DNA from 3 places in the Spirillospora sp. NPDC047279 genome. Region 2 is predicted to be linked to each of the others. Evidence: riboswitches for the same ligand, from Rfam matches in the RefSeq annotation. Region 2 holds a riboswitch; each other region holds the start of a gene.
The links. Region 2 has a riboswitch for cyclic di-AMP ahead of ABZ810_RS15075 (CHAP domain-containing protein). Riboswitches for the same ligand answer to the same signal wherever they lie in the genome.

Region 1 (7,044 bases), on a different contig from region 2:
GCGAGCTGGTCCGCGTCGAGCCCACCGGCCGGGCCGTGGTGGTCGTCTCCTCCGACCGCGAGGTCGCCGACGCCGCCCGCCGCTCCGGCGCCCGCCCCGCGGTGTCCGCCCTCCTCCTCCGCCGCCTCTCCCGCTCCTCCTGACCCCGCTCCCGCCGCCTTCCTGGCTCCGCCCTCCTCGCGCTCCCTTCCTCGCGCCGCCCTCCTGGCGCCGCCTTCCTCACGCCGCCCTCCTCACGCCGCCCTCCTCGCGCCGCCCTCCTGGCGCCGCCCTCCTCACGCCGCCCTCCTCGCCCTGGTCTGCTCGCCCTGGTCTGCTCGCGCTGGCCTGCTCGCCCTGGTCTGCTCGCCCTGGTCTGCTCGCGCTGGTCTTGACCGTCTTGCGCGGCTGCCCGAGTTCGCCCGCCGCCGGCGCTGACCATGCGGTTTCTGGGCTCTGACCAGGGAGCACGTCGTTCTGTCACACCTGGGTCGTACTGTCCGTCACGAAGGCAGCACGACCCGATGTGCACGACCCGATGTGTCAGACCCCGAGTGTGAGGAGGACGGCATGCTGATCGAGTGCGAGGGGTGCCAGGTGCGCGGCACCGGATGCGGCGACTGTGTGGTGACCACCCTGCTGGCGGCGCCGACGGAGGGTGTGGTCGATCTCGACGTGGGCGAACGGCGGGCCCTGCAGGTGCTGGCCGATCTCGACATGGTCCCGCCGCTGCGGCTGACCCCGGGCGAGCGCGCATCGTGACCGGCGAGCGCACACCGTGAGTTCGGGACGCGGATCGTGATCTGATCGTCACGGAATGGGGTAAAAGCTGGGCGAGCTTGATGAATACTGACGATTCGGTTGTGACTGGTGTGCCCCCTCGCTAATGTCAGCCGCTGATATAGGCGGACGAGAGGGGCATATCCGACCGTGGCCAGTGATCGCAGCTCCCGGCGGCTGATGGCGACAGCCTGCCTCGCCGCGACGACCACCATGGTGTTGCCCATGGCGTCGGCGCACGCTGAGCCCAAGCCCACCGCGGCCCAGGTCCAGAAGAAGCTCAACAAGCTCAACGAGCAGGTTGAGGATCTGGTCGAGAAGTACAACCAGGTCGGCGAGGATCTCAAGATCGCCAAGAAGAAGCTCCAGGCCAAGCAGCGTGCCGCCAAGGACGAGGAACTCGCGTTCGAGACCCTCCGCGGCAAGATCGCTCAGATGGCCGCCACCGCCTACAAGAACGGCGAGACCGGCGACGTCGCGGGCTTCATCGGCAGCGATGACCCGCAGGCCGTTCTCGACCAGTCGGCGGTCTTCACGCACCTGTCCCGCAACCGCAACTCCGAGGTGACCCAGTTCCTGACCGCCGCACAGCGGGTGCAGCGGGAGAAGGCCCAGGCCCAGCGCGCCTACGACGACGCCGCGGGCAAGGCCAAGGAGCTCAAGGACCAGAAGGCCAAGGTCGAGAAGTCGATCGCGGCCCAAAAGCGGGCGCTCGCCAAGTTCGGCATCAAGACCCAGAAGTCCGGCGGCGGCGCCATCGGCGGCACCTACAACGGCCCCGCCAGCGGCTCGGCCCGCACGGCGCTCGACTTCGCCTACAGCAAGCTCGGCACGCCGTACCAGTACGGCGGCACCGGCCCCCGCTACGACTGCTCCGGCCTGACCATGCGGGCCTGGGAGGCCGCCGGGGTCAGCATCACCCGGACGACCAACTCGCAGTGGGCCGCCACCAAGCGCGTCGCCAAGAGCGACCTGCAGCCCGGCGACCTGGTCTTCTTCCGCAGCCTGGGCCACGTCGGCCTGTACGTGGGCAACGGCCAGATGATCCACTCGCCGAGCACCGGCAAGAGCGTCCAGGTCGTCAGCATCACCTCCGGCTACTACCTGTCGAACTACTACGGCGCCGGACGGCCGTGACGCTCGACACTTCGCGCCCCTAGCCCGGGCGCACCAGAGAACGGACCAGGTCTGACCTGGTCCGTTCTTTACTTTGCGACCGATTTGCTTTCGGTTGACCCTTTGATACTTTGTGGCGACCCGCGGCGCTCACCAGGCGTCGCGTCCCCCCGCTCGACACCGTCCAGGTGCCGAGGCCGGTGCGACGCCCTCCACGCGCCGCACCCGACCGGCCGGCTCAGCCGTACCGTGCGCACGCTCAGGCGTGCATGGCGCCGAACGAGCGCGTCACGACGGCTTTCCATCGAGTCCGGGCCGACGGCGGTTCCCCTGTCTTGGGGCCGCCCCATCACACAACATCAGCGCCGCGCTTTCGCACGCGGGACACAGGGTCCCGCGCACGGGCCCCATCGCGCCCCAGGATCGCCGCGGCAGCGCCGAGTCCGCCATCGCGCGGAGCCGGGGACCCACTCTCGCGGCCCGTCCCTCTTCGACGGGCCCCGAACGGGGTGAATCGGCGCGCCCTCCTTCGATCCCCTCGAACCGGGCGCACCGTAGGGCAACTTCCACGCCCGAACCCGTCAGCTAACCCGGTAGGCGTCTGGAAGAAGGAGACTCCCCTGTCCAGCAACGCTGTCATGTCCCGTCGCGTCCGCTTCGGCGGTCTCGTGGTCGCCACCGCGGTGGCCACCCCCCTTCTCGCGACGGGACCCGCCCCCTCCGCCGAGGCGGCCACCAAGGCCGTTCCGGTGGCCAAGGTCGTCAAGCAGGCCAAGCACAAGACCTGGGCCGAGCGCCAGAAGCTCGCCCAGAAGGCCCTGAAGTACGCGTTCAAGAAGAAGGGCAAGCCGTACCGCTACGGCGCGGCCGGTCCTCACGCCTTCGACTGCTCCGGTCTCGTGCAGTGGTCGTACCGCAAGGCCGGGGTCAAGCTGCCCCGCGTCACCACCGCCCAGTACCGCGCGGTCAAGAACAAGGTGTCCTGGAAGAAGCTCGCCCCCGGCGATCTGGTCTTCTTCAACGGCAAGGGCCACGTGGGCATCGTGTCCAAGCGCAAGGGCAACAAGATCTGGATGATCCACGCCCCCAACAGCCGCAGCCACGTGAAGGTCGTCAAGCTCGACAGCTACCGCAAGAAGACCTTCTCCGGCGCGGTCCGTCCCTACTGAGCCACGTCTTCTACCGAGCCACATCCCTCCCTCACCGGGCGCGGCCGTTCCCTCCCCCCGTGAACGGCCGCGCCCGATCCCCTCAGAAATCTTGAACGGCCGTTTCGGACGGCCACCGCCGAGTCCGCGCACGCGCGGAGCCGGGGACCCACCATGCCTCCGCCCCGACCAGGGGCCCGGCTGAGCAGTCCCTTGGGGTGAATCGGCCTGCGCGCAGGCCGTAGGGCAGCTTCCACGCCCGAACCCGTCAGCTAACCCGGTAGGCGGCATGGAAGCCAAGGAGATCCCCTCGTGCCAGGCAAGCACCGCAAGCCCAGCCCACTCAAGATCACCCTGCGTACCACCGGCGGCCTCGTCGCGGGCGCCGCCGTCATCGGGACGGCGACCGTCACCGCGCAGGCCGCGGTCGGCGCCGCGCCCGCCGGGTCGGCCGCCGCCAAAGCCCCGGCCGCCGCCGCGGCCGTCCAGCCGGGCGCCCCCAAGAAGAAGTCCCACGACGTACCCGAGAAGCTCTCCGGCGACGCGGGCCGGGCGAGCACCGCGCCGTCCGCCGCCGGAGCGTCCAAGGCGCCGGTGAAGACCGAGCCGAAGAAGCCGACCGCCGACGACGCGATCAAGCTCGCCAAGTCCCAGGTGGGCATCTCCGAGGACGAGAACGGCGAGACCAAGTTCAACGAGTGGTACATGGGCACCGACCGCGCCAAGGAGACGCTCGAACGCGACGGCGGCGACCTGGAGGGCTACAGCGACGCCCAGTGGTGCGACATGTTCGTGTCCTGGATCGGCGAGGAGCTCGGGTTCGGCCACGGCATGGGCAGCGACGCCTGGACGGTCGAGCACGCCAAGTGGTTCGAGGAGCAGGACCGCTGGGGCACCGAGCCCAGGCCCGGGGCCATCGTCTTCTTCGACTGGGGCGGTTCCAAGGACATCGACGACATCGTGCACGTCGGCATGGTGGTCAAGGACAACGGCGACGGCACCGTGCAGACCGTCGAGGGCAACACCTCGAACGCCGTCAAGATCCGCGAACGGCCGGCCGGCCAGATCGTCGGCTACGGCTACCCCGACTACGCGAAGTGACCCCGGCGTGACCTGGGCGCGGGCATCCCGGCCCGGTCAATAGGATCGCCGCATGGAACAGGAGCGGCCCGTCGAGAGGCCGGACGAGAGACCCGATGAGCCCGGTGGCGTGTCACGCCGCCGGGCCGTCGCGTTGATCGGCCTCGGCACCGCCGCCTGCGTCGCCGCCGCCGGTGCCGCCCTGGCCGGCGCGGGCGGTGACGACCCGCCTCCGGCGACCGCCGCGGCCGCCACGCCGTCGGAGCCGCCGGACGCCGGCGCGGTCGAGGCCGTCCTGGCCAACCGCGCGGCGGCCGTGCGGGAGCATGATCGGGTCCGGTTCCTCGCCACGGTCGCCTCGGCGCCCGCCGCGTACCAGGAGGCCCAGGCGGCGGTCTACGACAACCTGGCCAGGCTGCCGCTCGGCTCGTGGCGCGAACGCTTCGAGGCGATCGAGCCCGCGACCGCGTCCGGCGCCCCCGCGGTCCGGGTGAGCCTGCGGTACCGGCTGCACGGGTTCGACCGCGGCGAGGTCGCGCGCACCCGCTACCTCACGTTCGCGCGACGGTCCGGCACCTGGGTGATCGTCGGCGACGCCGCCGCCCGCGGCCTGCGCGACGACGTGGAGATGTGGGACGGCGGGCCGCTGACCGTCCGGCGCGGGCGCGGCGGCCTGGTCATCGGCGACGCCCGCGGTCTCGACGAGATCGCGCGGCGGCTGGACGCGGCCGTGCCGGTCGTCACCGGCGTGGTCGGCACCGGCTGGGCCCGGCGCGCGGTCGTGCTCGTCCCCTCCGACCCGGCCCAGGCGTCGGCGCTGGCCGGCGACGACCGGGAGCTCAAGGAGATCGCCGCCCTGGCCGCGGTGGCCCCCGCGGCCGGCGGCGGCCGTGGCGAGGACCGCGTGATCGTCTCGCCCGGCACGTTCGGGCGGCTGAACGACCTCGGCAAGAGCGTCGTGCTCACCCACGAGGTGACCCATGTCGCCACCGGCGGAGCCCAGGACGGCCGGACGCCCGTCTGGCTCATCGAGGGCTTCGCCGACTACGTCGGCTACCGCAAGGCCAAGGTGAGCGTACGGTCGGCCGCCCGCGAGCTGCGCCGCGAGGTCACCGGCGGCCGGACGCCCGCCCGCCTGCCCGCCGCGGACGCCTTCTCCGGCACCGCCCCGCGGCTCTCCCAGGCCTACCAGGAGGCGTGGCTCGCCTGCCGCATGATCGCCGACCGGTACGGTGAACCGGCGCTCGTACGGCTCTACCGGGCCGCCGCGCGCGGCGGCGAGGAGGCCGCCCTGCGCGAGGTGCTGGGCGTCACCCCGCCCCGGTTCACCGCCATGTGGCGCGACTACCTGCACGAGGAGCTGCGTTGACCCACCCCGCCCAGCCTCAGCCGGAGAAGTCACCGGCTGAGCCCGCAGCCCAGCCCGCAGACCACGCCGCAGACCACGCCGCCAAGCCTGAAGAACCACCGGCCGAGCGCACCGAGTCACCGGCCACGCCGACAGACCGCGTCGCCGAACCTGAAGACCAACCGACCAAGGCCATGGACCGCCCCACCGAGCCCGCCGAGACACCAGCCCAAGCCGCAGACCACGCCACCGAACCTGAAGAACCACCGGTTGCGGCAGGGGAACACCCGACCAAGGCGGTCAACCACGCCGCCAAGCCTGAAGAACCACCGGCCGAGCGCGCCGAGTCACCGGCCACGCCGACTGATCGCGTCGCCGAGCCTGAAGAACGACCGACCGAGGCCGTGGACCGCCCCACCGAGCCCGCCGAGACACCAACCCAGGCCGCAGACCACGCCACCGAACCTGAAGAACCACCGGTTGCGGCAGGGGAACACCCGGCCGAGGCGGTGGACCATGCCGCTGAGGTCGCTGATCGTCATGTTGAGACCGGCGACAGGTCGGGCGAGGCCGGTGAGACGTCCGGTGGGAGGGGTGAGGCGTCGGGTGGGGGCGGCGGGGTGTTGGGTGGGGTGGCGGGGATGCGGCGGGCTCGGGTGGCTGCTGCTGTCAGCGCCGGGGTGTTGTTCGGGGCGGTCGGGGTGATCTTGGGGTTGACCACGCCGTGGGAGCCGCTGCCGGGGAAGGTCCCTGGTGGCTCGGTGGCGCCCGATCCGGCGCTGGACTTCACGGCCGCGGAGATCGCGCGGTCCCGGGCGTTCGACGACGCGCTCACGCCTCCCGCCTACGCGGGCCTGGTGACCGGGCTGGCGGTCGTCCTGATCCTGGGCCTGACGCCGCTGGGCTCGCGGCTGATCGGCTGGGCCACCGCGCGGGTGCCTCGCCGCCCGCTGCGGGTGATCGCGGCGGCCCTGCTGCTGACCACGGTGGTACGGGTCGCGGGGCTGCCGTTCGACATCTGGGGCGAGTCGATCCTGCGCCGGTACGGGCTGTCGACCCAGACCTGGGGGTCGTGGCTGGTCGACCAGGCCAAGTCGCTCGGCGTCACCTGGGTGATCTGGTCGCTCGTGCTGGTCCTACTCTTCGCGCTGCTGCGGCGTTTCCCGCGCTACTGGTGGACGGGCGCCGCCGCGGGTGCGTTCGCCCTGGTCATCGGCGTCTCGTTCATCTACCCCATCGTCGTCGAGCCGGTCTTCAACACGTTCCGCTCGCTGCCGGCGGGGCAGCTGCGCACCGACCTGCTGGCGATGGCCGAACGCGACGGGGTGCCGGTCGAGGACGTGCTCGTCGCCGACGCCTCGCGGCGCACGACCGCGCTCAACGCCTACGTCTCGGGCTTCGGCTCCACCCGGCGCATCGTCGTGTACGACACGCTGCTCAAGTCGACCCCGCCCAAGCGCATCGAGTCGATCGTGGCGCACGAGCTGGGGCACGCCAAGAGCAGGGACGTTCTGTACGGGACGCTGGTGGGCGCGCTGGGCGTCGCCGGGGCGGTGTGCCTGCTCCAGCTCGCGCTGACCTCCCCGGCCCTGC
Region 2 (7,044 bases):
CGGGCTCATCGACGAATACCGGGACGCGCACCGGGTCAGGGTGCCGACCGTCCTCGACATCGGCTGCTCCTACGGCGTCAACGGCGCGCTGCTGCGCTGCGACGCCTCCATGGACGACCTCTACCAGCGGTACGCCGAGACCCAGCTCGGCACCGACGAGCTGCTGGACCGCGACCGGACCTGGGTGGGCGCGCGCGAACCGGCCCGCGGCCTGCGGTTCATCGGGCTCGACGCCTCGTCCGAGGCGCTGTCGTACGCCCTGCGGGCCGGATTCATCGACGGCGCGATGCACGCCGACCTCGAGGAACGCGACCCGACCCCGCACGAGCACGAACGCCTCGCCGGGGTGGACCTCGTCGTCTCCACGGGCTGCATCGGCTATGTCACCGAGCGGACCATCTCCCGCGTCGTCGCCGCTCATGGCGACCGTCTCCCCTGGATGGCACACTTCGTGCTGCGGATGTTCCCCTTCGATCCCGTCACCGAGTGCCTGGCCGCGGCCGGCTACGAGACCGTCCGCCACGAGGGCGTGTTCCGGCAGCGGCGCTTCGCCACGTCCGAGGAGCAGACGCTCGTCCTCGACCGGCTCTCCGACGTCGGGGTGGATCCTGGCGGCCTGGAGACCGACGGCTGGTTCTACGCAGAGCTCTTCACCTCGCGGCCGCACGGCCGCGACCTCCCCTGACCCTTTCCAGAACGAGGACCAGAGTTGACCAGCGACCACTCGCCCCGCACGTTCGAGAACGAAGACCATCTGCCCCGGGTGCCGCTGCCCTCGCTGGACGACAGCGGCGCGCGGTTCATCGAGTGGTGCGCACCGCTGCTCACGCCGGAGGAACTGGCGGAGACCGAGGCCGCGCTCGCCGCGTTCCTCCGCCCGGACGGGCCCGGCCGGGCGCTGCACGCCGCGCTCGAGGAGTACGACCGCAGCCCCGGCGTGCACAGCTGGCTCGACACGTTCTGGCCCTACCGCTACCTCGGCCGGCGCGACCGCATCGCGCTGAACGCCAACTTCTTCTTCCTGTTCCACGACACCGGGCAGGCCCAGGTCGAACGGGCCGCCGGGCTGATCATGGCCGCGCTCGGCTTCAAGGCGCGCCTCGACGACGAGCGCGTCCCGCCGATCGTCCAGCGCGGCCAGGCGCTCACGATGGAGCAGAACAAGTACCTCTTCTCCACCACGCGCCGGCCCGGGGCCGTGCAGGACACCGTCCGCGCCCCCTACTCCGACGAGGCGCCCGGCCCGTCCCCGGCGCGCCACATCGTCGTGTTCTATCGCGGCAACATGGTCCGGATGGACGTGCTCGGCCCGGACCGGCGCCCCCACACCCTCGACGAGCTGGCGGCCGGGCTGCGCACGGTGATGAAGGACGACGCCCGCGCGGAGCACCCGGCCGGCCACCTCACCACCAAGGCGCGGGCCGAGTGGGCGGCGAGCCGGGAGGCGCTGCTGGCCGCCGACCCGCACAACGCCGCCCGGCTGGACGAGGTCGAGACCGCGCTCTTCTGCGTGTGCCTGGAGGACTTCGCGCCCCGTGACACCCTCCAGGCCTGCGACCAGCTACTGCACGGCGACAGCGGCAACCGGTGGTTCGACAAGGCGGTGTCGCTGATCGTCTTCGCCGACGGCACGGCCGGGATCAACGTCGAGCACTGCGGCCTGGACGGCACCACGATCCTCGGCTTCGTCGACGACATGCTCGGCACGCCCGCCGAGGAGCACGAGCGGGAGGCGCGGGCGTTCTCCCAGGGCACGCCCGCCACGGCGCCGATCGAGTTCGTCCTCGACCGCGCGCTGCGCGCCGACGTGCGGGCGGCGGGCGAGGCGTTCGCCGAGTACGCCGCCGCCAACGCCACCACGACGGTGGGCTTCGACGACTTCGGGTCGAGCCGCGCCAAGGAGCTGCGCGTCTCGCCGGACGCGTTCGTGCAGATGGCCTACCAGCTCGCCCACAAACGCACCAAGGGATTCGTCGGCGCCACGTACGAATCCATCGCCACCCGCCACTTCCGGCGCGGGCGCACCGAGGCGATGCGCGTCGTGACGCCCGAGTCCGTCCGGTTCACCGAGGTGATGGACGACCCGGACGCCGGCACCGAGACCCGCCGCGCCGCCTTCCGCGCCGCCGCGGCCAAGCACGTCGAGCGCGCGAAGGCGGCGCAGGCGGGCCAGGTGCCCGAGCAGCACCTCTGGGAGCTCCAGCTGATCCAGAAGCGCCGCGGTGCGGAGCTGGGCGTCACCGAGCATCTGACGCTCTTCGACTCACCCGGCTGGACCACGATGCGGGACGACTACCTGAGCACCAGCTCCGCACCGTCCACCCACATCCGCTACTTCGGTTTCGGGTCGACCAGCGCGCAGTGCATCGGAGTCGGCTACGTGCTGCTGCCCGACCGCTTCAACCTCTACCTGAGCACCCCGGCGCCGGTCGCCGACGCGATGCACACGTTCGCCGACCGGCTCAGGGAGGCGGTGGCGGAGCTTCAGGAACTCCTGACCTGACCCAGCTTCCGGAGCTCGTCGGGCGAGATCCGGGAGACGTTGTGGTCGTGGTCGGTCGCCTCGTACTGGTGGATCGTCCAGTCCTTCCACGGACGCGGCGCCTTCACCTCGCCGGGCTCCCTGCCGTAGTGCGCGACCCACAGCGGGTAGTCACCGAGGCCCGCGCCGTTCTCCTGGGCGAACGACCAGGAGGTGTACAGGAACGGCTTGACGCCCGTCTGCCGGGTCACGTGCTCCAGCCACCGCTTGGCCCACGCGTTGACGTCGCCGGACGACCTGCCGTCGGTCACCTCCAGGTCCAGCGCGAGGATGTCGCCGGGCTGGAGGCCCTGGGCGCGCACGGCCGTCAGGAAGTATTCGGCCTCCTTCACCGGGTCGTTCTTCGGGTGCCCGAAGTGGTACGCGCCCCGGGCGACGCCGTTGTCGCGCATCTCCTTCCACTGGCCGGCGAACGTGCCGTCCTTGAAGTGCACCCCTTCGGTGGCCTTGGCGATGCCGAAGTCGAGGCCGTCGTCGCCCCAGTCGACGCCGCGGTCGTGGTTGGAGACGTCGATGCCGTGCGGCAGGTCCGAACCGGGTGCCGCCGCGGCGGCCGGCCCGGCCAGCGCGGCGACGATCGCGGCACCGGCCAGCGCCGGCGTGATCAGGCGGGAGAGGCGCATCAGGAGATCCCTTCCGTGCGGATGGACGCCGCGCGGGCGGCGGCGTCGCGGCGCTTCACGCGCGTGAGCAGGGCGATGACGGGGAGCAGCACCGAGGTGAACGCCCCGGAGAGCTCCACCTGAGCCCCGTCGAGGGGCGGCGGCTTCGCCGTCCCGGTGAGCGCGGTGGTGGACGTGGTGGCCGCGGCCTGCTGCTGAGCGGGCTGCTCCGGCTTCGGCACGACCTTCTCCGGGTAGCCGTAGCCGACGACCTGGTCCTGGTCGCGGACCTTGCGCTTGGCGTGGACGCCGTCGACGTTGCCCTCGATCGTGTGGATCTTCCCGCCCTCGACCTCGGTCACGATCCCGATGTGGTCGATGCCGCCGATCGAGCCGCCGCCCGACCAGTCGTAGAAGACGAAGGCGCCGGGCTGGGGCTTGTCGCCCCAGGCGCCCTGATTCTTGAACCAGGCGGCGTGCGAGGGGGTGTAGGCGAACGTGCCGGTCTTGGCCTGGACTCCCGCCTGGGTCGCGCCCCAGGCGAGGAACATGTCGCACCAGGCGGCGTTCGAGAAGGAGTAGGAATCGTCGACGTTCTTCTCGTACCAGTCGCCGAACTTCGAGTACCCGTTGCCTGATTCGGTATATCCGAGCTCGGCTTCGAGCACCTTGATCATCTGTTGGATGCCAGGATCCATGAGGGGAATGCACCTCTCCTTGTGCCGCCTACCGGGTTAGCTGACGGGTTCGGGCCAAGGAGGCAGGTCCTACCGCTGCGAACAGCGGATTCACCCCAGAAACGTGGTTCCCCGGCTCTCGTTGCGAGACTCGGCGGTCGGCCGGCGATCGGCCGATGAAGCGCACATTAATCAGGTTAAAGAGCAGTTATCAAACGGGTAAAGCAAATAAATTATGCGTAAGCGAACGGCCGATGAGGCCATTCCTTCGATGGCGTCGGCGCCTGGCCTTATTCGGCGCACCGCCAGCATCAACCGATCGGTTGACCCGGGGATGCGGCGATCACGCGATCCGGGCGCGGACGCGGGCGGCGAGCGTGGGGCGTAAGGAGGTGACCACCATGCAGCACACGGACCTCGGCAGCGGTCTCGGTGAGGTCGCCCGTCGCCGCAGGAAGGCGCTGGGGCTCACCCAGGGCCGCCTCGCGGAGCTGACCGGCCTGAGCCAGCCCGCGATCTCGCGTTTCGAGGCGGCGGGACCGCTGCCGCCGATCCCGGCCCTGGAGCGCATCGGCGAGGTCCTCGGCCTGCGCCTGATCCTCACGTTCGAGCCCCGCACGCCGAATGATCGAGGAGAACGCGAGAGGCGTCCACATTAGGGTCGGTTCACGGTCGTTTTCCGATCGACGACGTCGTCCCCGGCGACCCACTGGCCGCAGCCCGGCGGGTCACCGTGCTGACCCTGACCTCCCCGGCGGCGCTGGCGGCCACCGGCCCGGCCGGATACGTCTCGGACGCCTACGTCTACACCGGCTCGGACGGCACGGTGGCGCCGCCGTGCGTCACGACGGTCCACCAACGACTACCCGTACAAGAGCGACTCGTGGAACCAGGCCGACCCGTGGTTGTTCTACAAGCGCGGATGCGTGTCGTGGGCGGCCTGGCGGGTGCGCCGGCGGCTCGGCGTGGACTTCACCAACTCCTACCGCGGCGTGCACTGGGGCAACGCCAACAACTGGGACAACGCGGCGCGGTCCGCCGGGGTGCGGGTCGACGCGACGCCCAAGGTGGGCGCGGTCGCGCAGTGGAACGCCGGCACGTACGGTCACGTGGCGTACGTGGCGCGGGTCAACAGTGACGGCACCGTGCCGCTGGAGGAGTACGACAAGGGCGGCACGCACGTGTACGGCACCCGCACCGTCACCAAGGGCAGCGTCGAGAACTACATCCACTTCTGACCGGGAACGGCGAGGCCGCCCTCCCGTGATGCGGGAAGGGCGGCCTCGTCCCTTTGCGTGCGGGCTCTGCCGGGGTCTTCAGGCCCCCGCGGCGAACGTCTCGGGGTCGGGGCCGAACCGCGTGCCGTTGTCGAGCTCGCCGATCGCCCGCATGTCGGCGGCGTCCAGCTCGAAGCCGAACACGTCGATGTTCTCCTCGATGCGGGACGGGGTCACCGACTTGGGGATCACGATGTTGCCGAGCTGGAGGTGCCAGCGCAGCACGACCTGGGCGGCGGTCCTGCCGTGCTTGCCGGCGATCGGCTTCAGCGCCGGGTCGTCGAGCAGGCCCTTGCCCTGGCCGAGCGGGCTCCAGTCCTCGGTGGCGATGCCGTGCTCGTCGTGGAACGCGCGCAGGCCGTTCTGCGCCAGGTAGGGGTGCAGCTCGATCTGGTTGACCGCGGGCACGACGCCGGTCTCGCCGATCAGGCGGGTCAGCGTCTCGACGGTGAAGTTGGAGACGCCGATCGCCCTGGCCCGGCCGTCGGCGTAGATCTTCTCCATGGCCTGCCAGGTCTCCACGTACTTGCCCACGCCCGGCATCGGCCAGTGCATGAGGTAGAGGTCGACGTGGTCGAGGCCGAGCCGGTCGAGCCCGGCGTCGAACGCGCGGAGCGTGGCGTCGTGGCCCTGGTCGCTGTTCCAGAGCTTGGTGGTGACGAAGAGCTCCTCGCGCGGCAGCCCGGCCGCGGCGATCGCGCGGCCGACGCCCGCCTCGTTGTCGTAGATCCGCGCGGTGTCGATGCTCCGGTATCCGGCCTGGAGCGCGGTGGTCACCGCGGTCTGCGCCTCGTCGTCGGGTACCTGCCAGACGCCGAAGCCGAGCTGCGGCATGACGACGCCGTTGTTCAGGGTGACGTTCTGCATGATCGTTTCTCCTCGGAGACGGACGTGCTCAGAGACGGACGAGCATCTTGCCGGTGTTGGCGCCGCGCAGCAGGCCGAGGAAGGCCTCCACGGCGTTGTCGATGCCCTCGACGACGGTCGCCTCGTTGCGCAGCCTGCCGTCGCTCAGCAGGGCGGCGGCGAACCGCGCGTACTCGGGCGCGAGGTCGAGATGGTCGCCGACCAGGAAGCCGCGCAGGGTCAGCCGCTTGCCGACCGCGAGGAACAGGTTGTCGGGCCCGGGCACCGGCTCGGTGGCGTTGTACTGGGAGATGGCGCCGCACATCGCGACCCGGCCGTGGACGCGCAGCGAGTCGAGGGCGGCCCGCAGGTGGTCGCCGCCGACGTTGTCGAAGTAGACGTCGATCCCGCCGGGCGCCGCCGCGGCGAGCTGACCGGCCAGGTCGCCGGCCTTGTAGTCGATCGCGGCGTCGTAGCCGAACTCCTCGACGATCCGCCGGGCCTTCTCGGGGCCTCCCGCGGAGCCGACGACCCTCGCGGCGCCCAGGCTCCTGGCCACCTGGGCGGCCACGCTGCCGACGGCCCCCGCGGCGCCGGACACGAAGACGGTCTCGCCCTCGGTGACCGGGGCGACCCGCTTGAGCCCGGCGTACGCGGTCAGGCCGGTCAGCCCGAGCACGCCCAGGTAGGCCTCGGCCGGGGCCAGGTCGGTGTCGATGACCTCGGCGGCGGACGCGTCGAGGACGGCGTGCTCGCGCCAGCCCAGGAAGTGCCGCACCGCGGTGCCCTTGGGGAGCTCGTCGGCGTTCGACTCGATCACGGTGCCGACCGCGCCGCCGGTCATGACCTCGCCGAGCCCGAACGGCGCGACGTAGGACTTCACGTCGTTCATGCGTCCCCGCATGTACGGGTCGACCGAGATCCAGTCGTTGCGGACCAGGACCTGGCCGGGCCCCGGGTCCGGCACGGTGGCGTCGAGGATCGCGAAGTCCTCGGGCTTCGGCTCCCCCACCGGGCGGGCCACGAGGTGGACCTCCCTGCTGGCGACGGACATGACTGAACCTCCAAGAAGTAGGTGAACGTGCGCCGGGCGGGTCAGC
Region 3 (7,044 bases), on a different contig from region 2:
CAGCCGCTCGCGGCCGAGGCCGAGCAGGTGCGCGGCGGCGATGTCACCGCCGGCCACATGGTCGACCTGGGCGAAGCAGACGTCCGGTGCCGCATGGTCGAGCAGCACGACCGTCATGCCCGCGGCGCGCATCCGGGCGATCTCGTCCGGGCCGAGCCCGACCGGGATGATCAGCACGCCGGCGGCGCGCTGCTCCTCGAGCAACTCGATGATGCGGCGTTCCTTGTCGCGCGAGTGATCGTTGGTCAACCACAGAGCGTCATGGCCGGCCTCGTTGAGCGCCATCTCGGCGCCGCGGGCGACGTCGGTCGCGTACGGATTGGTGAGGTCCTCGACGACGATTCCGAATGCGCGGGCACGGCGCGGGACCGGCTCTTCCGGCCCCTGCCGGAGCCGCCGGGCGGACTCGTTGCGGACGAATCCGAGCTCCTCGATCGCCGCGCGAACGCGGTCACGGGTGGCTTCGGCCACGAGGTCTGGCCGGTTTAGGACATTCGAAACGGTCCCAACTGAGACTCCGGCACGCCTCGCGACTTCCCGAATGCTGGTGGGCGGCAACTCACTCCTCGTCGACCCCGGGGCTGTTTTCGCAGGTTATTGAGCTCCCCCTTGCGGACCCCCGTGAAAACCATCACGCATGGTGGCCATACAAGCACACAAGGTACTCAATCGGCGCTTGACGGGCCGGATCCGGCCGCCTAGCGTTCCGAGCCGAAGCGTAGCTTGAAACGATTCACGATCATCGTTGGCACGGGGTCGACGAAATCGGGCGAGAAGGGATGGGCTCGAGATGGCTGGCGATCATGGCCCGTCCCGGAACCAGACCTCCCTGACGGGGTGCCCGCGTTCGGTTGGCCAACGAGTGAATCGTCACCCGGAGTTCCCGCTCGACGCCCCGCAACCGACCCATCGGCCACCTCCGGCCAAGCATGCGAGATGGATAGGAAACAGATGATCTAAGTCCGGAGGCTCCGGACCCACGCAACCCAACGCGTAAGAGGCCTACCCGTGCCTGTGCAGCGGACGGCTGCATCCCCGCGGTCATCACCACGGACGAGGGAGGACGGAGTGGAACAGGCCACACTCGCACGTCGTGGCACCGACGATCTGCGACTGAGCGAGGAGGAGATCAGGTTGCTCGCGCAGATCGCCAGCGGTGTCACAGCCGATGTGGCGGCACGCAAACTCGAGCTGAGCGCGCGGACGTTGAGGCGGCGTCTGCGCACGATCTGCGATCGGCTCGAGGTCAACACCCCTATCGAGGCCGTGGTGTGGGCGGCCCGAAGGCAACTCATCTGAGCAGTTCGAGACGAGCTACGTCCATCCCCGCAGCGGCGACGTTCTGACAGGTAGGTCCCTGCATCAGACGTCGCCGCGGACGAAGCTCCGGCTCGCCCGCCGCGCGGCGCTCCCGGGGGAAGCCGCCGCACCCTTCTCGTCCCCGACCCCCCAACGCCTACGCGCTCCCGTCCACATGTAGGTGTCTTGATCGGTATCACGTCTCTAGCGGCTTCATGTCGTCGGGGCCGAGTCCACCTGGGCTCGGCCCCGACGCGTTCGTTCATGGGGCGGCGTGCGTCAGGCAGCGCCCCTGATGCGCTTTGAGGGCGCAGGAGATGTGCGGGGATGGCGGCGGCTTTCCTCGGGCGTGTGGCGGGTTGTCGAGAGCGTTCCTGGGAGCGGTCAGGCGACGCGGACGGCGCCGGCGTAGGGACGGCCCGACATCGGGACGATCTTGACGACGTCGCCGGTCTGCGGGGCGTGGAGCATCTTGCCGTCGCCGACGTACATGCCCATGTGGTGCAGGTCGGCGTAGAAGAAGACGAGGTCGCCCGGCTGGAGCTGCTCGCGGGAGATGTGGGTGCCCGCGTTCCACTGGCTGCCGGTGTAGTGCGGGAGGCTGATGCCGACCTGCTTGTAGGCCCACATGGTGAGGCCCGAGCAGTCGAACGAGGTCGGGCCCGCGGCGCCCCAGACGTACGGACGGCCGAGCTTGCCCATCGCGTAGCGGAGGGCCTGGGCGCCCTTGCCGGTGCCGACGACGGGGAGCTTGGCGAGCTCGGTGGGGTCGCGCTTGACCAGGCGGCCGCGGACCTTCTCGTAGAGGTCGGTGACCTTCTTGCGCTGGGAGTCCAGCTGGGTCCGGAGCTGGGAGACCTGCTTGGCGCGTTGTTCCGCCGCCTTGCGGGCGCGCTGGGCGGCCTGCATCGCCTGCATGAGGCCCTGGACGCGGGTGCCGTCCTGGGTGGCGAAGTAGTGCAGGGTGGCAGCCTGGTCGAGGAGGCGCTGCGGGTCCTGCGAGGCGACGAACGAGACCGTGGGGTCGGCGCCGCCCTGCATGTAGCTCGTGGCGGCCAGGCTGCCGACCTTCTCGCGCACGCCCTCGAGCGCCTTCTCCTGGCGCTTGGCGTTGTCGGCGGCGACCTTGGCGGCGCGCTGCGACTGCTGGAGCTTCACGCGGAGGCCGTTGTACTGCTCGGTCAGCTGCTCGAGCTGGTCGGCGAGCTTGTGGGCCTGCGAGCGCAGCTCCTTGGTGGACGGCTCGGGGTCGGCGTGCGCCGGCGGGGCCGTCAGCGACACGCCGACGAGCATCCCGGTGACGGCGAGGGCGCGGAATCGAGCACCCCGCCTGCCGCGAACCGAGCGTGAAAAGGATGCAGGGCGCAATGGCTCCACTAATTCTCCTCTCCTCGTCCGCCTACCGAGTTAGCTGACGGGTTCGGGCCGGAGCAGCCCTTCCGCGGATCGGCGCGATGGTCGCGCTCTGCGGATTCACCCCAGTCGGTAACGGGCACCGGGGTGATCCCCCGGAACCCTCCGAAAGTGGGTCCCCGGCTCCTCGGGACGCTGGCTTGCGGCCCGTGGACTCGGCGGTTCGGCCGCCGTGACGGTGGCCGATGTCAGCGCAGGACACTAACGGAGTCGGACCCCGATGCCAACCAGAACATGCGAAATCACAGGCGCCACAGAGTGATCACCTGATGTCACAGGGGTGGGGATGTGCCTTACATCACCTTCGGGGCGGGGGTGTGGTCTCTTTTATCTAGTCACCCCGGGAAGCTACCTACGGTAAGGGGACGTCCACCACAGGTAAAGGCCGGACGTTCGATAATGTCGCCTGTTTGTGGAAGTAGTGATCAGGCGTGCCCGCACCGCCGACGTCCGGCACATCAGGCGCCTCGTCGACATGTACTCGGGGCCGGGGCGCCGCCTGCTCAAGAAGACCACCGTGAAGTTGTACGAGGACGTGCAGGAGTTCTGGGTCGCCGAGGACCTCCAGGCCGACGCCGTCATCGGGTGCGGTGCCCTGCACGTGATCTGGGACGACCTGGCCGAGGTCCGTTCCGTCGCGGTCGACAAGGGACACGGCGGGCGGGGGATCGGTCACCGCATCGTCGCCAAGCTCCTGGAGACCGCGCGGGAACTGGGCGTGGAACGGGTGTTCTGTCTTACCTTCGAGGTGGACTTCTTCGCGCGGCACGGGTTCCAGCCGATCTTGGGTACGCCGGTCTCGCCCGAGGTGTACGAAGAACTTCTGCGCTCTTATGACGACGGTGTGGCCGAGTTTCTGGACCTGGACCGGGTCAAGCCGAATACGTTGGGAAATACCCGGATGTTGCTTCGCCTGGAGGACTGACCGATGAGTGAACCCCCCCACCGCGGGCGGCCCTACCCGCAGTCGGGCCCTGGGCAGCACTGGCAGGGAGGTCAGGCGCCTTCCCAGTGGCAGGGCGGGCAGCCCCCGCAGCAGCAGTGGCAGCAGCAGTGGCAGGGTCAGCAGCAGTGGCAGCCGTCCGAGCCGCATTACGACGACACGGCGGACGCCGCCGAGCTCCCGCTGGCGCCGATCGCGCGGCGCGCCGGGGCCCGGCTCATCGACTTCACGCTGGTGGCCGTCTTCGGCTTCGCGCTCATCCTGCCGATCACGCTCGGGGTGATCGGGCTCGACACGGCCGGGGACAAGGCCAACACCGAGGGCGGCGTCTGGAACTGGCCGATCCTCTTCACCTTGTTCACGGTGTTGTCGGTGTTGCCTTTCCTTTATGAGGCCGCGCAACTGTCGATGTGGGGGCGCACGCTCGGCAAGCGCATCATGGGGCTGGGCGTCGTGCAGGTGCGGCCGGCGGGCGAGGCGCTGACCACGTACCAGGCGGTCTGGCGTTCGGCCATCAACAATGTCGCCTATCAGATCGGCGTCTTCGCGTTCCTGGCGCTCGCGGTGATGTTCTGGGAGTACTTCGCATACGGGATGCTCCTCGTCTGGGCGGGCGCGTGGATGGCCTATCTGTGGGCGATCTGGGACCAGCCACTGCACCAGTCCCTGCACGACCGTCTTGCGGGCACCGTCGTCATCGACGAACGGGGCCAGTACGCGGAGTATGACCAGACCGCCGAGTTCGAGGCCTGAAGGCCCGAAAGTCCACCGTGCCCGCGCCAGAAGAGCCGCCAGGCGGCCCTGAAGAAGGTGCGTCCACCGTTTCCGGGCCGCCGGGCGAACTGGCGGAGCCGGGGCAGCGGTTGCTCGCCCGGATCGTCGACACGCTTCTTGTCGGTCTGCCAGTAGTGATGGTCGTCGGCGCCGTTCTGCCGGAGCGGGAAGCCGAGATCGCGCTGCCGCCGGCGATCGCGGCGTGCCTCTTTCTTTATGAGTGGGTTCAGCTCGCCGTCCTGGGGCGGACTCTCGGCAAGCGCTTCGCCGGCGTCCAGGTCGTGCGAATGGATTCCGGGGGACCTGTCGGATGGTGGCGGTCACTGCCACGAACGGCGGTGTACACGGTGCCCATCGCCGTCCAGCCCGTCCCCATCCTGGGCGTACTGGCCGGTCTGTTCTGGGTCGTGAACGCGGCGGCAATGTACGAGGGGGAACGGCGCCAGGCGCTGCACGAGCGGCTGGTGGGCACTCTCGTGGTGAAACGCGCGGGCGGCGCGGGGTCCGGTCGCTGACGTCGACTGGTACGCGCGGTGTGACGGTATTGAGGACTTTTCCGCTGATATAGGGATGCGATCCGTGCCGCGGGGCGCGGCGGCCCTTGCGCGCGCGGACGGCAAAGGATTTCGTCGGCACGGTCCACACCGGAATCTATCCACATCAGGTGTACGGTCCTGATCACCCGGTGGAGGTGATTCGGTGCCGCAGCGTGCCGGTAAGTACCGTTACGTGGGGGTTAAACGATGGCTCCGGGATCGGTGTTGCCCTGCCCGTTAAGCGCCCCCCGGGAGTATTTCTCTCCCCGAACCGGCCACCTCGGAATGTCCGTCCAGTAGGAATGCAAGATCGATGGCCCAGGTCAGGTGGCCCACGGTGACCCCCGTCACCCTCGAAAACATCCCGGCGCGGAGGCCGGACAATTCATGCACCTGCCGACCGCCGCGCGCCGTGGCGGGCAGTGCTATCCGGCGGATGGCGGATTGGGCGACCTTGATTACGATGAGTTACCGCCCAGGGAAGGAAACTTCATCGCGAGTGTTGAATTGTCATCGGCCAACATCGCGGTATATCTTTGTCAACCGAATGCAGTTTGCTCCAGCTGAAAGGTCTGTCCCCATGGCACAGAAGGTTCAGGTGCTTCTCGTCGATGACCTCGACGGTGGCGAGGCGGACGAGACCGTGGCGTTCTCGCTCGACGGCGCCTCCTACGAGATCGATCTCAGTAGCGCCAACGCAAAGAAGCTGCGGGATTCTCTGCAGCCGTTCGTGGAGAAGTCGCGTAAGGCCGGCACCGTTCGTCGCCGCCGCCCCCGCGGCGCGTCCAGTCGCGAGCGGAGTGCCGACATCCGCGCCTGGGCCAAGCAGCGCGGCATCAAGGTCAACGAGCGCGGTCGCATCCCGCAGAACGTGGTCGAGCAGTACGAGGCGGCTCACTGACACACCTCGCTTCGGCGGCCCGCTCCGGCACACTCGGGGCGGGCCGTTCGCTTGTGGCGTAGCGTTCTGTGGGTTGCGCCGCTCGCGACGAGGTAGACAGGCCTCAGTCGGCTAATCCGCGCGTTGTGCGGCATCGAACGGCTCGCTGCGCGAACGACCTGCTGAAAAGCCCCGTTCGCTTGCGGCGTAGCGGGAACATGACGCACCGATGGGGTAGTTGGATGAGGATGAACAGCGCTTAGCTGGGGAACGTCTCCTGGTGGGAGTGCACCGGGTTGGCCTCCTCGGGGCGGGCTAGCATGCGGAAGGACAGGTTCGGACGTTCCGGACTCTGCCCTACCGCTCTGTGAGGAGCGACGAGATGTTCGAGAGGTTCACCGACCGTGCGCGGCGGGTTGTCGTTCTGGCTCAAGAAGAGGCCAGGATGCTCAACCACAACTACATCGGCACCGAGCACATCCTCCTGGGTCTGATCCACGAGGGCGAGGGTGTCGCTGCCAAGGCTTTGGAGAGCCTGGGGATCAGCCTCGAGGCGGTGCGCCAGCAGGTCGAAGAGATCATCGGCCAGGGTCAGCAGGCGCCGTCGGGCCACATCCCGTTCACTCCGCGTGCCAAGAAGGTCCTTGAGCTGTCGCTGCGTGAGGCGTTGCAGCTGGGCCACAACTACATCGGCACTGAGCACATCCTGCTGGGTTTGATCCGTGAGGGCGAGGGCGTGGCGGCCCAGGTCCTGGTCAAGCTGGGCGCGGACCTCAACCGGGTCCGCCAGCAGGTCATCCAGTTGCTGCACGGCTACCAGGGCAAGGAGCCGGCCGCCTCCGGCGGGCCGACCGAGTCGGCGCCTTCCACCTCCCTTGTGCTGGACCAGTTCGGCCGCAACCTCACGCAGGCCGCCCGCGAGGGCAAGCTCGACCCGGTCATCGGCCGGGACAAGGAGATCGAGCGGGTCATGCAGGTGCTGTCCCGCCGCACCAAGAACAACCCGGTGCTGGTCGGCGAGCCGGGCGTCGGCAAGACCGCCGTCGTCGAGGGCCTCGCCCAGAAGATCGTCAAGGGCGAGGTGCCCGAGACGCTCAAGGACAAGCAGCTCTACACGCTCGACCTGGGCGCGCTGGTCGCCGGCTCCCGCTACCGCGGTGACTTCGAGGAGCGCCTCAAGAAGGTGCTCAAGGAGATCC

Region 1: another riboswitch for cyclic di-AMP. It lies ahead of ABZ810_RS29390 (CHAP domain-containing protein); the one in region 2 lies ahead of ABZ810_RS15075 (CHAP domain-containing protein).
Region 3: another riboswitch for cyclic di-AMP. It lies ahead of ABZ810_RS05170 (NlpC/P60 family protein); the one in region 2 lies ahead of ABZ810_RS15075 (CHAP domain-containing protein).

Annotation. Positions count from the first base shown of each region.
Region 1 covers NZ_JBEYUA010000012.1:173,965-181,008, reverse strand. Annotated here, with positions in the region: gene ABZ810_RS29410 (NYN domain-containing protein) at 1-143, shown strand, start outside; gene ABZ810_RS29405 (hypothetical protein) at 550-741, shown strand; gene ABZ810_RS29400 (NlpC/P60 family protein) at 910-1,896, shown strand; cyclic di-AMP (ydaO/yuaA leader) riboswitch at 2,301-2,490, shown strand; gene ABZ810_RS29395 (C40 family peptidase) at 2,514-3,044, shown strand; cyclic di-AMP (ydaO/yuaA leader) riboswitch at 3,151-3,325, shown strand; gene ABZ810_RS29390 (CHAP domain-containing protein) at 3,336-4,124, shown strand; gene ABZ810_RS29385 (hypothetical protein) at 4,177-5,472, shown strand; gene ABZ810_RS29380 (M48 family metallopeptidase) at 6,108-7,044, shown strand, end outside.
Region 2 covers NZ_JBEYUA010000005.1:312,002-319,045, forward strand. Annotated here, with positions in the region: gene ABZ810_RS15060 (class I SAM-dependent methyltransferase) at 1-685, shown strand, start outside; gene ABZ810_RS15065 (choline/carnitine O-acyltransferase) at 710-2,503, shown strand; gene ABZ810_RS15070 (glycoside hydrolase family 25 protein) at 2,485-3,165, opposite strand; gene ABZ810_RS15075 (CHAP domain-containing protein) at 3,165-3,842, opposite strand; cyclic di-AMP (ydaO/yuaA leader) riboswitch at 3,853-3,988, opposite strand; gene ABZ810_RS15080 (helix-turn-helix transcriptional regulator) at 4,223-4,480, shown strand; gene ABZ810_RS15085 (CHAP domain-containing protein) at 4,727-5,059, shown strand; gene ABZ810_RS15090 (aldo/keto reductase) at 5,138-5,965, opposite strand; gene ABZ810_RS15095 (NADP-dependent oxidoreductase) at 5,994-6,998, opposite strand; gene ABZ810_RS15100 (helix-turn-helix domain-containing protein) at 7,040-7,044, opposite strand, start outside.
Region 3 covers NZ_JBEYUA010000002.1:195,315-202,358, reverse strand. Annotated here, with positions in the region: gene ABZ810_RS05180 (LacI family DNA-binding transcriptional regulator) at 1-558, opposite strand, end outside; gene ABZ810_RS05175 (LuxR C-terminal-related transcriptional regulator) at 1,069-1,299, shown strand; gene ABZ810_RS05170 (NlpC/P60 family protein) at 1,684-2,580, opposite strand; cyclic di-AMP (ydaO/yuaA leader) riboswitch at 2,680-2,883, opposite strand; gene ABZ810_RS05165 (amino-acid N-acetyltransferase) at 3,119-3,637, shown strand; gene ABZ810_RS05160 (RDD family protein) at 3,641-4,408, shown strand; gene ABZ810_RS05155 (RDD family protein) at 4,498-4,944, shown strand; gene ABZ810_RS05150 (Lsr2 family protein) at 5,546-5,866, shown strand; gene ABZ810_RS05145 (ATP-dependent Clp protease ATP-binding subunit) at 6,228-7,044, shown strand, end outside.